DNA from 2 places in the Kitasatospora sp. NPDC091276 genome. Region 2 is predicted to be linked to the other one. Evidence: riboswitches for the same ligand, from Rfam matches in the RefSeq annotation. Region 2 holds a riboswitch; the other holds the start of a gene.
The links. Region 2 has a riboswitch for cyclic di-AMP ahead of AB0O19_RS12070 (transglycosylase family protein). Riboswitches for the same ligand answer to the same signal wherever they lie in the genome.
Positions count from the first base shown of each region.

Region 1 (3,402 bases), on a different contig from region 2:
CGTGTCCTGCGAGTCGTGCATAGAAATCTCCCGAAGAGCTCCGGAGTGGTCGTCCAGCGCGGCGCTCCCGGCACCCGCCGAACGAACGGACCGGCCCCGTACCGGCCCGGCACAACGCCTCACTTGACGCGATGATAGCTGCTGTGCACGTGCATCAGCACGGGACATTGCAGGTGCACGAGGCCTTTCACCGGCAGTTCTGAACTCTTCACGGACCCTTCTCCTGACGGTACGTAAACGGACATAGCCGAGTGAATCGCCAGATTCTCGATAACCGGCCGTGAGCGGCTCCCCGCTGAATGTTGATCTTCAGGCGCCCGGAGTCGCGCCTTCGTGACCCTCCGTCAGGCGACCTCCTGGCTGTGAGACATCTCACGCGCCACAGAAGCAACTCGACGCCCCGTCGGACACGTCAGGGCAACCAGCGGTGATCGCTCGAAGGCTGGGTGAGATATGTCCGGATTGCGGGCAAACCGCCCGGACGGACACGACGGGAGCGCGGCGCACCCGCCATGACCACGTGAAACTCGAACGGCAGCCGAATGCAGGCCTGACGGGCCGATGTCCTACGATCTCCGGCATGAGCACCGCAGCCATCCCGGGCGCGCCACTGCCCGTCCGCACTCCAGGCTCCCGTGCGCGGGGGCGCCACCGTCGCCCCGAGCGCCCCGAGATCCCGGCCGGATCCCCGGCCCTGGTGCTCGCCGTGCCCGCGACCGCCGGGCCCGAGTCCCGCTCGGTCGTCGAGGAGCTGCTGTCGATCGTCCGCAGCGAGCAGAGCGGCATCCAGACCGCCGTCGGCTACCTCCCGGGCGAAGCCGCCCAGGGCGCCGACAGCGACGACCGCACCGTCGCCGAACTGCTGGCCATGGCCGCCGAGGCCGGCCTGCCCGCGCCGGTCCTGGTGCCGCTGGTACCCGGCCCGCACGGATTCCTGACCGAACTCCACGCCCTCGCCGCCGAGTACGGAGCCCCCGTCACCGACGTGCTCGGCCCGCACCCGCTGCTCGCCGAGGCCGTGCACGTGCGCCTGTCCGAGGCCGGCCTGGCGCGTGCCGACCGGGCCCGGCTGTTCGCCATCGCGACCGCCGCGGACGGCGTCGTGCTGACCACCGTCGGCGGCGAGGAGGCCGCCGCCGCGGCCGGCATCACCGGTGTCCTGCTGGCGGCCCGGCTGGCCGTCCCGGTCGTGCCCGCCGCGCTCGACGTGCCGGGCTCGGTCGCCGCGGCCGTCAACCACCTCAAGGAGACCGGCTCCCAGCGCCCGGCGCTGGCCCCGCTGGTGATCGGGCCGGAGGCCGACTCCGAGCTGCTCGCCACGGCCGCCGAGGAGACCGGCTGCCCGTCCGCGGCTCCGCTGGGCGCCTACCCCACGGTCGGCCAGCTGATCGCCTCCACCTACCTGGCCGCGCTGCCGGCGCCCTCCCCCGAGGCCCTGGCGCAGGCCGAGGCCGAGGCGGCGGAGGCCGCCGAGGGCACCCACGCCGACCACTCCGGCCGGGGCGGTCACGCCGCTCACGCCGCCGCCGAGGAGTCGGCCGGCCAGCAGTAGCGGTCACCGCACGCGGGAAGGGCCCGGAACGGCTACGTTCCGGGCCCTTCCCGCTTGTCCCGTAAGGGAGTTAAAGAACGAATAGGTGCGATGTCCGTTCTGTCCATATTTGTTCACCATCGCTCGACACATCCCCCGACGACCACAGTGCGGACACGCCGCCCTCCCGACGGACGGGCCCCCGGGCGACCCGACCCACCGTCACCCGCCTCCTGAAGCGCAGACAGTTGCGCGCACCCTTCGCGGGGTTGCCGGAAATCGGTCATTTCCGATCATGAAAAGCGAGGGGAACGACCGTTCTCGCCAAACTGTGATGCGCGTCACAGGTGTTTGCAGTTTGAACTTAAGTCTGCTTAACGTGCTCCCCGTTCGTGGCCACACGAACCCAGTTCATCCGCGACGCCGAGTCCTGCCGTCGGATGTCCTGGCAACGCGAAAACGCACCACGGCAGGAGCGGGGGACCCACAGGTAAGTCGCCCCGGACCGTTCCCCGGAACGATCCAGGGCTAGGGGTGAAGCCGCGCCCACAGCGCGGCCGGGCAACTCCAGCCCGAATCCGACAGCTCACCTCGCAGGCGTGGGAGAGGACTGCGTCTTCATGCTGCCCACCAACGGCACCCGTCTGTCCAGTCGTACCCGACGCGTGATCGCCGCCGTCGGCGTCGCGGGCGTCGGCCTCACCATCCCCTGCCTCACCTCCGGCACCGCCTCCGCCGCCTCCGTCGCCACCTGGGACAAGGTCGCCCAGTGCGAGAGCACCGGCAACTGGAGCATCAACACCGGCAACGGCTTCTACGGCGGACTGCAGTTCACCTCCAGCACCTGGGCCGCCTTCGGCGGCACCGCCTACGCCCCCCAGGCCAACCAGGCCACCAAGGACCAGCAGATCGCCGTCGCCGAGAAGGTCCTCGCCTCGCAGGGCCCCGGCGCCTGGCCCGTGTGCTCGGTCCAGGCCGGCCTGACCAAGGGCGGCGCCCCGGCCGCCGTCGACACCTCGGCCGGTTCGACCGCCGGCTCGGCTGCCGGTTCGACCGCCACCAAGCCCGCCGCGAAGCCGGCCGCCCCGGCCGCGAAGCCCGCGCAGACCCCGGCCCCGGCCGCGAAGCCCGCCAAGCCGGCCGCACCGGCCCAGGACCAGGCGCAGGCCCCCGCCGACTCCACCAACGGCACCTCGGCCCAGAAGGGCCAGAGCCAGGCCCAGAACAGCGCCCAGCCCCAGGCCGACGACTACACCGTCGCCTCCGGCGACTGGCTGTCCTCGATCGCCGACAAGCACAACCTCCAGGGCGGCTGGCAGCGGCTGTACGAACTCAACCGCGGCACCCTGACCGAGGGTCCGGACAGCATCTACCCGGGCCAGCGCCTCTCGTTCAAGGACGGCGGCCAGGCCCAGCAGTCGGCTCAGGCCGACCGGTCCGGCTCCGGCTCGTCGGCCACGTCCGGCTCGGACTTCACCTGGTTCGACCGCTCGCAGAAGTCCGGCCAGACCTCCAACGGCGCTGCCGCGAACGCCAAGCCGGCCGCCCAGCCCCAGGCCCAGGCCACCAAGCCGGCCGCCCAGGCTCAGACCCCGGCTCAGACCCCGGCCGCCACCGGCAGCATGGCCGCCGCGGTCTCCTTCGCCCAGTCGAAGGTCGGCCAGGCGTACATCTACGGCGGCACCGGCAACGGCGGCTGGGACTGCTCCGGCCTGACCCAGGCCGCGCTGCGCGCCGCGGGCGTCTCCGTCCCGCGCGTCGCCGCCGACCAGGCCGCCGCCAGCACCCGCGTCTCGCTGGACAGCCTGCAGGCGGGCGACCTGCTGTTCTGGTCCAACAACGGCCAGAACTCCGGCGTCTACCACGTCGCG
Region 1 is NZ_JBFBFU010000001.1:466,847-470,248, reverse strand. Features, by position in the region: gene AB0O19_RS02010 (DUF397 domain-containing protein) at 1-21, opposite strand, end outside; gene AB0O19_RS02005 (hypothetical protein) at 581-1,552, shown strand; cyclic di-AMP (ydaO/yuaA leader) riboswitch at 1,982-2,144, shown strand; gene AB0O19_RS02000 (transglycosylase family protein) at 2,131-3,402, shown strand, end outside.
Region 1: another riboswitch for cyclic di-AMP. It lies ahead of AB0O19_RS02000 (transglycosylase family protein); the one in region 2 lies ahead of AB0O19_RS12070 (transglycosylase family protein).

Region 2 (3,402 bases):
CGCAGTTGGTGGCGACGGCCAGGTCGGCGATGGTGACGTCCTCGGTCTCGCCGGAGCGGTGCGACATCATGCAGCGGTAGCCGTTGCGCTGGGCCAGCTCGACGGCGTCCAGGGTCTCGGTCAGCGAGCCGATCTGGTTCACCTTCACCAGCAGCGCGTTGGCGGTGCCGGTCTCGATTCCCCTGGCCAGGCGGGCCGGGTTGGTGACGAACAGGTCGTCGCCGACCAGCTGGACCTTGTCGCCCAGCTTGACGGTCATGGCCTTCCAGCCGTCCCAGTCCGACTCGTCCAGCGGGTCCTCGATGGAGACCAGCGGGTAGGCGTCGACCAGCTCGGCGTAGTACTCGATGAGCTCGGCGGCGGAGATGGCCTTGCCCTCGAACTGGTAGGCGCCGTCCTCGTAGAACTCGGACGCGGCGACGTCCAGGGCGAGCGCGATGTCACGGCCGGGCACGTAGCCGGCCTTCTGGATGGCCTCGGTGATGAGGTCCAGGGCCTCGCGGTTGCTGTCCAGGTTCGGCGCGAAGCCGCCCTCGTCGCCGAGGCCGGTGGACAGGCCGCGCTCCTTCAGCACGCCCTTGAGGGTGTGGTAGACCTCGACGCCCCAGCGGACGGCCTCGGAGAAGGACTCCGCGCCGATCGGGGCGATCATGAACTCCTGGATGTCGACGTTGGAGTCCGCGTGCGAACCGCCGTTGAGGATGTTCATCATCGGAACGGGCAGCACGTGCGCGTTCGGGCCGCCCAGGTAGCGGAACAGCGGCAGGTCGCTGGCCTCGGAGGCGGCGTGCGCCACGGCCAGCGAGACGCCCAGGATCGCGTTGGCGCCGAGCGAGGACTTGTCCGGGGTGGCGTCCAGGTCGAGCATGGCCTGGTCGATCAGGCGCTGCTCGGTGGCGTCGTAGCCGACCAGCTCCGGGCCGATCTGCTCGATGACGGCCAGGACGGCCTTCTCCACGCCCTTGCCGAAGTAGCGGTTCTTGTCACCGTCGCGCAGCTCGAGCGCCTCGAAGGCGCCGGTGGAGGCACCCGACGGGACAGCGGCACGGCCGGTGCTGCCGTCGTCGAGGCCGACCTCGACCTCGACCGTGGGGTTGCCACGCGAGTCGAGGATCTCACGGGCTACGACGACATCGATGGACGGCACGAGGCATCTCCTTGCGGAAGCAGGGTCCGGCTGACGTTGGGTGCTGCCGGCGGGACGATTGCGGAGTCGTTACGACCAGAGCCTAACCGCCCCGGCCCCCGGGGCCGCGCTGGCCTCGGTCCCGTCTCAGCGTGTGGCCCGGCTACCCACCGGTAGTTCACCTGCTTGCCCGATCGAAGCGGGCGAATACGGGGGAATGCGGGCGAAGGGGGACGGGTCCCGTCCCCCTTCGCCCGCAGGGCGCGGGCCGTTCAGGGCCCGGGCCGCTCAGCCGAGGTGCAGCACCTGGCCGGGCATGATCAGGTTGGGGTTGCCGCCGACGGTGCCGCGGTTGCCGTCGTACACCGACTGCCAGCCGCCGGACACGCCCTGGGCGGCGGCGATCGTCGACAGCGTGTCGCCGGCCCGGACGGTGTAGTCGTGACCGCCCTGCGCGGCGGCGGGCTGCGCGGCCGGGGCGGACTGCGCGGGCTGCGCGGCGCGGGGCGCGTACTGCGGCTGGGCGGCGGGCTGGCCCGCGTACTGCTGGTAGACGCTCTGGTGGCTGGTCCAGTACCAGGCGCCGTTGTTCTGGTACCAGTACACCTTCGCGTCGGCGTCCCAGCCGGCCTTGCCGGAGAAGCCCTGGGTCTGCGGCTGCGTCTGCTGCGGGGCCTGCTGGACGGGCTGCTGGGCGGCCGGCTTCGGGGCGGCCTGCTTGACCGGCTGCTGGGCGGGCTTCGGGGCCTGCGCCTGCTGGGTCGGCTTGGCGGCGGACTGCTTGGCGGGCTTGGCGTCCGTGGAGGTGTCCACGGAGGCCGGGGCGCCGCCCTTGCTCAGGCCCGCCTTCTGGGAGCAGACCGGCCAGGCGCCCGGGCCCTGCGAGGCCAGCACCTTCTCGGCGACCGAGATCTGCTGCGCCTTGCTGGCCTGGTTGGCCTGCGGGGCGTAGGAGGTGCCGCCGTACGCCTTCCAGGTGCTGGGCGTGAACTGCAGGCCGCCGGAGAAGCCGTTGCCGGTGTTGATGCTCCAGTTGCCGCCGCTCTCGCACTGGGCGACGGCGTCCCAGGTGGAGGCCGGGGCGGCGGAGGCGCCGGTGGCGGTGAGGAGCGGCATCGCGAGTCCGACGCCGGCCACACCGGCGACGGCGATGGCCTTCTCGGTCTGGGTGCGACGGCGGTGGCGGCCGGTTCCAACGAACAGCATGAAGAGGTCCCTCTCCGCACGCCTGCGAGGTGAGCTGTCGGGTTCGGACCGGGAGGTGGCCCGGCCGCCGAAAGCGGAAACGATTCCGCTCGGGCGGCTTCACCCCAAGCCGTCGGGGAACGGCAACAAACCTGGTTCCCCCGCCCCTGCCCAGGGTCTGGTCGGTTTCCCGTGACGCGGCGGGCAGGATTCGGCGTTCCGCGCACGAGGTCCGCAGCTGCGAACTCCAGGGAGAGTAGACAGATCATCAGACCAATAACAAGCTCATATCACCGACATCACACACAAATTACGGCGCGTGGTCAATCGCCTACCAACGGCGGCGGTATGTCCGGATTAATGCGGGTTCAGACCTGGCTCCACGGGCCTCCGGAGACATGCCGTCAGCGTGTCGGGGCGTCGGTCGGCGTGACCGGCGGCGCGTGCGGAGAGCGGGTCTCCGGAGTGAATTCGACCGGGAGTTCCCGCAGGCCACGCATGATCAGGCCGCCCCTCCAGCGCAGGTTCTCCGGGTTTTCCGCGAGCCGCAGGTCCGGCAGCCGGGAAAGCAGCGTGGCCAGTGCGCTCCGCCCCTCCAGGCGGGCCAGCGGGGCGCCGATGCAGTAGTGGATCCCGTGGCCGAAACCCAGGTGCGGATTGTCCGTGCGGGCCAGGTCCAGGGTGTTCTCGTCCGCGAACCTGGCCGGATCGCGATCCGCCGCGGCCAGCACCACCAGCACCGGATCACCCACCGGGATGTCCACCCCGCCGATCGACAGCGGCCGCGTCGCGAAACGCCACGTCGCCATCTCCACCGGCCCGTCGTAGCGCAGGAGTTCCTCGATCCCGGTCTCCAGCAGCGCCGTCTCGCCGCGCACCACCGACTCCTGCAGCAGCCTGCGCTGCTCCGGGTTGCGCAGCAGCGCGTACGTGCCGTTGCCGATCAGGTTGACGGTCGTCTCGAACCCCGCGAACAGGAGGATGAACGCCATCGCGGCGGCCTCGTTCTCGTTCAGGTGCTCGCCGTGGTCGCTCGCCCGGATCAGGCCCGAGATCAAGTCATCACCCGGATCCGCCCGCTTGCGGTGGAT
Region 2 is NZ_JBFBFU010000007.1:270,591-273,992, reverse strand. Features, by position in the region: gene eno (phosphopyruvate hydratase) at 1-1,147, opposite strand, end outside; gene AB0O19_RS12070 (transglycosylase family protein) at 1,415-2,332, opposite strand; cyclic di-AMP (ydaO/yuaA leader) riboswitch at 2,338-2,505, opposite strand; gene AB0O19_RS12065 (cytochrome P450) at 2,716-3,402, opposite strand, start outside.